Linked DNA regions of Azospirillum brasilense. The protein of the gene in region 1 interacts with the protein of each later gene in a pairwise test. Links are inferred from orthologs where the notes say so. Each region holds a gene or a part of one and is shown on either strand. Other genes may lie near its edges.

What was found.
Region 2: the proteins of AMK58_RS06055 (region 1) and AMK58_RS17625 interact in binary tests that used the Escherichia coli proteins (3 or more experiments, as listed by UniProt). The link is inferred for Azospirillum brasilense from one-to-one orthologs.
Region 3: the proteins of AMK58_RS06055 (region 1) and AMK58_RS00070 interact in binary tests that used the Escherichia coli proteins (3 or more experiments, as listed by UniProt). The link is inferred for Azospirillum brasilense from one-to-one orthologs.

What each region holds. Positions count from the first base shown.
Region 1 is NZ_CP012914.1:1,324,327-1,327,284, reverse strand. The notes cover bases 155-2,958. They hold AMK58_RS06055 (P-II family nitrogen regulator), read left to right. Parts: upstream 155-1,289; coding sequence 1,290-1,628; downstream 1,629-2,958. Other genes in these bases: glnA (type I glutamate--ammonia ligase), read left to right, coding at 1,901-2,958; AMK58_RS06070 (bifunctional ADP-dependent NAD(P)H-hydrate dehydratase/NAD(P)H-hydrate epimerase), read right to left, coding at 155-562. Outside these bases: more of AMK58_RS06070, read right to left, coding at 1-154. UniProt on the Escherichia coli protein: P-II indirectly controls the transcription of the glutamine synthetase gene (glnA). P-II prevents NR-II-catalyzed conversion of NR-I to NR-I-phosphate, the transcriptional activator of GlnA. When P-II is uridylylated to P-II-UMP, these events are reversed.
Region 2 is NZ_CP012915.1:848,209-851,361, forward strand. The notes cover bases 109-3,107. They hold AMK58_RS17625 (two-component system sensor histidine kinase NtrB), read right to left. Parts: upstream 2,210-3,107; coding sequence 1,007-2,209; downstream 109-1,006. Other genes in these bases: ntrC (nitrogen regulation protein NR(I)), read right to left, coding at 109-1,010; dusB (tRNA dihydrouridine synthase DusB), read right to left, coding at 2,209-3,107. Also shown: more of ntrC, read right to left, coding at 1-108; more of dusB, read right to left, coding at 3,108-3,153.
Region 3 is NZ_CP012914.1:13,088-16,600, reverse strand. The notes cover bases 117-3,475. They hold AMK58_RS00070 ([protein-PII] uridylyltransferase), read right to left. Parts: upstream 3,119-3,475; coding sequence 317-3,118; downstream 117-316. Other genes in these bases: AMK58_RS00065 (hypothetical protein), read left to right, coding at 3,343-3,475; AMK58_RS00075 (phosphatase PAP2 family protein), read left to right, coding at 117-306. Outside these bases: more of AMK58_RS00075, read left to right, coding at 1-116; more of AMK58_RS00065, read left to right, coding at 3,476-3,513.

The DNA.
Region 1 (2,958 bases):
GGGCGCGGCCCGGCAGCAGCAGATGGCCGGGCTTGCGGCGGAAGAAGGTGACGGTCAGCGCCGCCTGCGGGGCCACCCCCATCACTTGACCGCTGTCGCCGTGCAGACCACTGGGCACGTCCACGGCGACGACGGTGCGCCCCGCCATCGCCTCGACGACCTCCTTGGCCATGCCGTCGAGCGGACGGGCCAGCCCGGCCCCGAACAGCGCGTCGATGACCAGGGGGTTGCCCTCCAGCAGCCAGGGGTCGGCGGCCTCCACCGGCCCGGTCCAGTGACCGGCCGCCACCGCCGCGTCGCCGCGCAGGGCGGAGCGGGACCCCAGCAGGGCCAGCCGCACCGGCCAGCCCGCTTCGAGAAGAAGGCGCGCGATGACGAAGCCATCTCCGCCATTGTTGCCCGGACCGCACAGGACGACGGTCGGGTGCGGCGCCCAGCGCTCGCAGACCGCGCGCACCACCGCGGCCCCCGCCGCTTCCATCAGCACAGGCCCCGGCACGCCGCCCGCCATGGTCAGCGCGTCGGCACGGTACATCTCCGCCACGGAAAGCAGTTCGTCCATCGCCTCCACCCGCCGCAATCCCGCATCACCGTCACCCGGCACAATAAGCACCGCGACGGCCGCAGCATAGCCGGGCACAGGGGGAATGAAAGGACTGGCCTGATTGGCACAGGAATTGGAAGAAAGGACTGGGGCGATGGATGGGACTCGAACCCACGACCGCTCGGACCACAACCGAGAGCTCTACCAACTGAGCTACCACCGCCACCGGGGACGAAAAGATTCGTCCGCAAACACCCGACCCGTCGCCCCGACCGATGCAACGCCGGCGTGAACTGCTCACGAAACCGACACATCCGCCGTCAAGGAGGACTGGGGCGATGGATGGGACTCGAACCCACGACCGCTCGGACCACAACCGAGAGCTCTACCAACTGAGCTACCACCGCCACCGGGGTCGCCTATTTGCCCCAAGGGACGGGGCGGGTCAAGCTCTATTTTCCACCTTGTCCATCAATGTGAAAAGCCGGGTGGAAAGCCGGCGCTACCCCATCCGAACGGACAAGGCTGCGCGGATTGCTTGCAGCATGTGCACAAATATTGTTCACTTCGCCCTATCCGTTGGCAGTCGCGTGCCGCCCACGGTGGCATCGGCCCGCTGCGGCCCGGCATCCCACGCAGCCGGATCGCAACCGCTCCGATTGGCACGCAACGTGCTTTACATCGGACCGTCGGCAGAGCCGTGGACGGTGCCTGCCGACGTTGGCACCTCGTACACGAGAGACCCATGAAGAAGATCGAAGCCATCATTAAGCCGTTCAAACTCGACGAAGTGAAGGAAGCCCTTCACGAAGTCGGCATCAAGGGCATCACCGTCACCGAGGCCAAGGGCTTCGGCCGTCAGAAGGGGCACACCGAGCTGTACCGCGGCGCGGAGTATGTGGTCGACTTCCTGCCGAAGGTGAAGATCGAGGTGGTGATGGAGGACTCCCTGGTGGAGCGGGCGATCGAGGCGATCCAGCAGGCCGCCCACACCGGCCGCATCGGCGACGGCAAGATCTTCGTCACCCCCGTGGAAGAAGTTGTCCGCATCCGGACCGGCGAGAAGGGAGGCGACGCGATCTGATCGCGTCCCGAGAACCCGACCACCGGCCACCATGAACCAGCCCCGCCCACAACCGACGCAGAGCCGGCCGACTCCGATCGGGCCGACGCAGACCGTCGCAACCGCGAGCGGAACGATCCGTGCGTGGATGCCCATCCGGGCGCGACTTTTTGTGCTGTCACGTTGTGTGCTTGGGAAAGGCATGACATAACGTCCGCCGCGAGCGCCGTCACCCGCCCCTTGGTCGGTTTGACGCAGCGGGACCCAAACCTCTTAAGCGTGGAAAAAGAGATATGTCCGACATCAGCAAGGTCTTCGACCTGATCAAGGAACACGACGTCAAGTACGTGGACCTCCGCTTCACCGACCCGCGCGGCAAGCTGCACCACACCGCTCAGCACGTCTCGACCATCGACGAGGACGTGTTTGAAGACGGCATCATGTTCGACGGCTCCTCGATCGCCGGTTGGAAGGCGATCAACGAGTCGGACATGATCCTCCAGCTCGACCCGACCACCGCCGTCATGGACCCGTTCTCGGCCCAGCCGACGCTGAACATCCTCTGCGACGTGTACGAGCCGTCGACCGGCCAGCCCTACGCCCGCTGCCCGCGCGGTATCGCGAAGGCCGCCGAGAAGTACATGGCGTCGGCCGGCATCGGCGACACCGCCTACTTCGGCCCGGAAGCCGAGTTCTTCGTCTTCGACGACGTCAAGTTCAAGGTCGAGATGAACAAGGTGTCCTACGAGTTCGACTCGGAGGAAGGCCCGTACACCTCGGACAAGGACTATGAGGACGGCAACCTGGGCCACCGCCCGGGCGTCAAGGGCGGCTACTTCCCGGTCGCTCCGGTCGACAGCGGCTCGGACCTGCGCGCCGAGATGCTGAGCGTGCTCGCCGAGATGGGCGTGCCGGTCGAGAAGCACCACCACGAGGTGGCCGCTTCGCAGCATGAGCTGGGCATCAAGTTCGACACGCTGGTCCGCACCGGCGACAACATGCAGTACTACAAGTACGTCGTGCACAATGTCGCCCACGCCTACGGCAAGACCGCGACCTTCATGCCGAAGCCCGTCTTCGGCGACAACGGCTCGGGCATGCACATGCACCAGTCGATCTGGAAGGAAGGCCAGCCGCTGTTCGCCGGCAACCAGTACGCCGACCTGTCGGAACTGGCGCTGTACTACATCGGCGGCATCATCAAGCACGCCAAGGCGCTGAACGCCTTCACCAACCCGACGACCAACTCGTACAAGCGTCTGGTCCCGGGCTACGAGGCTCCGGTTCTGCTGGCCTACTCGGCCCGCAACCGTTCGGCCTCCTGCCGCATCCCGTACGTCGCCTCGCCGAA
Region 2 (3,153 bases), on another replicon or contig:
ACCGGCAGCCCTTGGGCCGAGCATTGGTTCAGGAAGTGGCGAACCAAGAGCGGTACGTCCTCCGTACGCTCGCGCAGCGGCGGCAGGCGGATAGGGACGACGCACAGGCGGTAGAACAGGTCCTCGCGGAACAGGCCCTGGCGGATCAGGGTGCGCAGATCGCGGTGGGTCGCGGCGACGATGCGTACGTCCGTCTTGATCGGTGTACGTCCGCCGACGGTCGTGTACTCGCCTTCCTGTAGCACGCGCAGCAGGCGGGTCTGCGCCTCCAGCGGCATGTCGCCGATCTCGTCGAGGAACAGGGTGCCGCCCTGCGCCTGCTCGAACCGGCCGGTGGAGCGGTTGGTGGCTCCGGTGAAGGCGCCCTTCTCGTGACCGAACAGCTCGGACTCGATCAGTTCGCGCGGAATGGCCGCCATGTTGATCGCGACGAAGGGGCCGTTGCGCCGCTTGCCGTAATCGTGCAGCGCGCGGGCCACCAGCTCCTTGCCGGTTCCCGACTCGCCGGTAATCGTCACCGTCAGGTCGGTGCCCATCAAACGGGCAAGGACGCGGTAGATCTCCTGCATGGCCGGCGAGCGTCCGATCAGGGGAAGCTGCTCGTCCGCCTCGCCGGCGTCGGCGGGCAAGGCCGCCGGCGGCGTGTTGGAGTTCAGTGCCCGTTCGACGACTGAGACCAGCTCCTTCAGGTCGAAGGGCTTGGGCAGATACTCGAAGGCACCGCGCTCCGCCGCCTTCACCGCTGTGATCAGCGTGTTCTGCGCGCTCATCACGATGATGCGCAGATCGGGCCGGATCTTCTTGATCCGCGGAATCAGGTCCAGCCCGTTCTCGTCGGGCATCACCACGTCGGTGATGATGAGGTCGCCCTGCCCGTCCGCCACCCAGCGCCAGAGCGTGGAGGCATTGCCGGTGGTGCGCACCTCGTGCCCGAGACGGGCGAGTGCCTGGGTCAGAACGGTGCGGATGGCGCGGTCGTCGTCCGCAACCAGGATCGTGGCTGCGCTCATCCGATGGCCCCTCGGATGCCTCTGGCCGGTGCAGGATCGCCGCTCATCTGCGCTTCATCGAACATGGGTAGCGAGACCTTGAAGACGGTGCGGCGCGGCTGGCTGTCAAATTCGATGACGCCGCCGTGGTCGCCGACGATTTTGGCTACCAATGCAAGCCCCAGGCCAGTCCCATTGACCTTGGTCGTAATGAACGCATCGAACAGGTTGGAACGCAGGTCGTCGGGTATGCCGTCCCCATTATCCTGAACGGACACCAGCAACGGCAGGTGCAGGCGGGTGTCGCCGCCGGGCAGGGCCATGCGGACGCCGTGCTGATAAGATGTGCTGAGAATGATTTCGCCGCCCGATTCCGGTGCAGCTTCTGCCGCATTTTTAATCAGGTTGAGGAAAATCTGGATAAGCTGGTCGCGGTTGCCATAAACCGGCGGCAGGGATGGGTCATAGCGCTCGATGAAGCGGATGTTCCGCGCGAAGCCGCTTTGGGCCACCTTGCGGACATGCTCCAGAACGGTGTGGATGTTCACCGCATCGCGCTCCAGCGGGCGCTGGTCGGAGAAGACCTCCATCCGGTTGACCAGAGCGACGATGCGGTCGGCCTCGTCGCAGATCAGCCGGGTGAGCACCCGGTCGGACTCGCTGCAGTTTTCCTCCAGGAGCTGTGCCGCTCCGCGGATGCCCGACAGCGGATTCTTGACCTCATGCCCGAGCATCGACGCCATGGCGGTGACCGAGCGGGCAGCGTTGCGGTGGGTCAGGGAATTGTCGATCTTGCGGGCCAGCGTACGCTCGTTGACCGTCAGCAGCACATGGTCGGCGGGCTCGCCCAGCGCGGTGACCCGCACGGTGACATGGTGCGGGCCGATGCGCGGCGTGTCGATGACGACACCTTCCTGCGAGGCGCGGTGGCGACCCTGCTGCACCTGCTCGATCAACTGGCTGACCGGGCTGTTGGGCGGCAGCAGCTCGGCCAGCGGCATGCCTTCCATCATGGCGGCGGACAGGCCGAAGAACTCCTGCGCCTCCAGATTCACGTAGCGGATGTCGCCGGAGCCGTCGACGACCAGAACCGGGTCGGGGAGCGCGTTCAGCATGACGGACGGATCGATGCAGGGGCGGACGGGACGGTAGGAACTGGAGGGCGCACGGGGCCGCGCCGGGCGGCGGGGCAGTGGAGCAGCGGCAGATGCACGGGCCATCAGGCAGCCATCCTTTCGATCGCCGGGGCGTAGAAGTCGCGGATGAAGCCGCGCACTCGTTCGGGATCGGACATGCGGTTGACCTCCGAGCGGAATTCGGCGGAGTCGCGCAGGCCCGTTGAGTACCAGGAGATGTGCTTGCGGGCGACGCGAAGCCCGCCTTCGACGCCGTAATGGGTCAGCATGGCGTCGTAATGCTCCAGCAGCGTGTCGAGCTGCTCGTGGAGCGGCGGGTCGGGCAACCGCTCGCCGGTGCGGATGTAATGCATAACCTGGGCGGGGAACCAGGGGCGCCCGTAGGCGCCGCGCCCGATCATCACCCCGTCGGCGCCGGACTCGGCGAGCGCACGATCCACGGCGTCGAAGGATGTGATGTCGCCGTTGACCACCACCGGGATCGACACCGCCTCCTTCACGGAGCGGATGAAGGACCAGTCGGCGGTGCCGTTGTAGAACTGCTCGCGGGTGCGGCCGTGGACGGTGACCAGCTTGATCCCGCACTCCTCGGCGATGCGGGCTAGACGGGGCGCGTTCAGGCTGCTGTCGTCCCAACCCTTGCGCATCTTCAGCGTCACCGGGATCGTGACCGCCTTCGCCGTGGCTTCCAGGATGCGGGCGGCGAGCGCCTCGTCGCGCATCAGGGAGGAGCCGGCGTGCCCGTTGACCACCTTCTTCACGGGACAGCCGAAGTTGATGTCGATGATGGCCGCCCCGCGGTCCTCGTTCAGCTTTGCCGCTTCGGCCATCACGTCGGGCTCGCAGCCGGCGAGTTGGACGGCCATGGGGAACTGCTCCGGTTCGCACTCGACCATGCGCAGCGTCTGGCGGTTCTCGCGGATCATCGCCTGGCTCGCGACCATCTCGGAGACGACCAGTCCGCAGCCCGACTGCTTTACCAGCCTCCGGAACGGCAGGTCGGTAACGCCGGACATAGGGGCGAGGAT
Region 3 (3,513 bases), 1.3 Mb from region 1 along the record:
GTCTGCCGCGCCCGCCCGAACGAGGGCCGCGACCCCAGCCGCTGGGGCAAGGCCGACGGCAAGCACGCCTCCTTCCCCTCCGGCCACGCCATCAACGTGTCGGCACTGACCACGGCGGTCGGGCTGAACCGCGGCCTGTCCCCGGAAACCATGGTCACCCTGGGCTTCGCCGCGGCGGTGGGCTGGTCAAGCCTCGCCACCGAACGGCACTGGGCGTCCGACTACGCCGCCGGCATGGCGACCGGCGTGCTGGCCGGTCTGGCCGCCAAGGCGCTCGACGGCTGGGCGGAGGACCAGCTGTCCTGAGGCCCGGCTTTTATGCGGACGGATCGGCGAGCGCGTGCAGCAGCCGCTCGCGGATCTGGGCCAGCTTGTTCTCGTGGGTGACCTTCAGGCCGAAGACGTCCTTCACATAGAAGACGTCGATGGCCTTCTCCCCGTAGGTCGAGATCTTCGCCGAGGAGATTTGCAGGGTGAGGTTGGTCAGCGCGCGGGTCAGGTCGTAGAGCAGGCCGGGACGGTCGCGCCCGTTGACCTCGATCACCGTGTGGGTGGTGGAGGCGTTGTTGTCGATCAGCACGCGCGGCGGCACGTGGAAGACGCGTGTGCGGCTGGCGTGCGGGGCCTTGCGCTTGGTCAGGTCGTGCAGCGGCTTCAACTGGCCGGACAGCACCTTCTCGATCATCACCGACAGCTTGGCGAGCTTGTCGCCGCTCTCGAAGGCGCCGCCGCCCGCCGCATCCTGCACGGTGAAGACGTCCAGCGCCATGCCGTTGGTCATGGTGAAGATGCGGGCGTCGACGATGTCCGCTCCCGCCGCCGCCAGCGCCCCGGCGAGGCGGGAGAACAGGCCATGGTGGTCGGTGGCGAAGATCGTCACCTCGGTGATCGCCCGGCCGCGGTCGATGCGCGTGTTGACGGTCAGCGGCCGTTCGTCGCGCAGCGCCTCGCGGACCAGCCGCGCCTGACGGCCCAGCGTCTCCGCGTCGAAGGCCAGCCAGTAGGCCGGGTAGCCGAGCGCGAGATGCCGTTCGAAATCGGCGGCGTCGAAGTCGGACAATTCGTCCCGCAGCGCCGCCTGGGCGGCCTGGATGCGGCGCCCGCGCCCTTCGACCGACAGGCCGCCGGACATCACCTCCTCCGAGCGGTTGTACAGCTCGCGCAGCAGCGTGGCCTTCCAATTGTTCCAGCGCTGCGGCCCGACCGCCCGGATGTCCGCCACCGTCAGCACCAGCAGAAGGCGCAGCCGCTCCGGCGACTGGACGAGCGAGACGAAGTCGCGCACCGTCTTGTCGTCTTCCAGGTCGCGCTTGAAGGCGGTGTAGGACATGGCAAGGTGCCAGCGCACCAGCCAGGCGACCGTTTCCGTCTCCTCCGCCGTCAGGCCGAGGCGCGGGCACAGCTTCTCCGCCACCCGAGCGCCGAGGATGGAATGGTCGCCGCCGCGGCCCTTGGCGATGTCGTGCAGCAGCACGGCGACGTAGAGCGCGCGCCGCGACACCACCTTGTGGATCACTTCTGACGACAGCGGCAGCTCGTCGGTCAGTTCGCCCATCTCGATCTTGTGCAGGATGCCGAGAGCGAACAGCGTGTGCTCGTCCACCGTGTAGACATGGTACATGTCGTACTGCATCTGCGCGACCACCCGGCCGAAGTCGGGGATGAATCGGGCCAGCACCCCGGCCTCGTTCATGCGGCGCAGCGTGATCTCCGGGTCCTTGCGGCCGGTCAGAATCTCCAGGAACAGCCGGTTGGCCTCCGGGTCGGCGCGCAGCTTCGGCCCCACCACCGACAGCGAGCGCGTGATGGCGCGCAACGCGTTGGGGTGGATGTCGATGTCGTTCTGCTGGGCGGTGTGGAACAGCCGGATCATGTCCAGCGGCTCGTCCTTGAACTGGCGGTCGCTGCGGACGTTCAGGCGCTCGCCGTCCACCACGAAACCGTCCACGTCCTTGCGGCGGGCCAGGGCCGCCAGCCGCAGGATGTTGAACTTGGGCGGCCGCTTCGATTCCGCCTCCAGCGCCGCGCAGAAGATACGGGTCAGGTCGCCGACGTCCTTGGCGACCAGGAAGTAATGCTTCATGAAGCGCTCCACGCCCTTGGTCCCGGCGTGGTCGGTGTAGCCCATGCGGTTGCCGATCGACGTCTGCACGTCGAAGGTCATCCGGTCCTCCATGCGCCCGGTCAGGTAGTGCAGGTGGCAGCGCGCGGTCCACAGGAAGTTCTGCGCCTTGGCGAAGCGCTGCGCCTCCTCCGGCAGCAGCACCTTCTTGCCGACCAGATCGTCCACATCCTCCACGCGGTACAGGTACTTGGCGATCCAGAACAGCGTCTGGAGATCGCGCAGGCCGCCCTTGCCGTCCTTCAGGTTGGGTTCCAGCACATAGCGGCTGTCGCCCAGCTTCAGGTGGCGGTTGTCGCGCTCGGCCAGCTTGGCCTCGACGAATTCCGGCCCGGTGCCGGCCACCACCTCGCGGTCGAAGCGGCGGCGCAGCTCGGTGAACAGCTTGCGCGGACCCCAGAGGTAGCGGGATTCAAGGATGGCGGTGCGGATGGTGACGTCGGCCTTGGACTGGCGGATGCAGTCGTCGACGCTGCGCACCGCGTGGCCGACCTTCAGCCCGAGGTCCCACAGGATGTAGAGCATGTACTCCACCACCTGCTCCACCCGCGGGGTGCGCTTGTAGGGCAGCAGGAACAGCAGGTCGATGTCGGAGAAGGGCGCCAGCTCGCCCCGGCCGTAGCCGCCGGTGGCGACGATGTCGAACACCTCGCCGGAGGTCGGGTTGGGGGTCGGGAAGATGTGGGTGACCGTGAGGTCGGCCAGCGAGCGCACCACCCCGTCGGCGAGGTAGCAGTTCTGCCGCACGCAATCCTCGCCCGATCCCTTGGCCTCGAAGCGGGCGCGCACCTCCGCCCGTCCATCGTTCAGCGCGCCGCGCAACCGGGCGATCAGGGCGGGGCGCAGCTTGTCGCCGGTTCCATGCTCCGCCACCAGCGTCTCCAGGTCCTCCGCCAGCTTGCGCCGGGACAGGATCGCGCGCTTGTTGGGGATGTTGGCTGTGCCGGCGTCCTTGGCGTCGGACGCGTCGGCGGAGGCGGCGCGGGTGGAGAGCATCGGCAAAACGTGAGCCTTCCCAGGGATGCGAGGGGTGCGACGAACCGTGCGGCGTCCCGACTATAACGGGAAAGAGGATAATTCGCACGCGGCACACCAAAAGAGGCTGCCGTCTGTTTCCTGCATGATCCCATTCGGAGTGCCGCTGTGATGGCCGTCACTGACGCGCTCCAATCCAAAGAGGTAAGGAGCTGCCAGTGAGACACGCGCGAGGGAGGCCATTGATGATCCCGAACCCCGGAACGGCACGGCGGGAGCTGGCGAACCTCGGGAACGCCCTGACCCTGGCGGAGCGCGGCCTGCCGCGCCACACCCCGGCCGAGCTGATGGCCTGGCTGGTGCATGCCCTGGCGCTGTGCCCCGGCTCCATCGGCGACGCGCTTCTCTTCGAGATC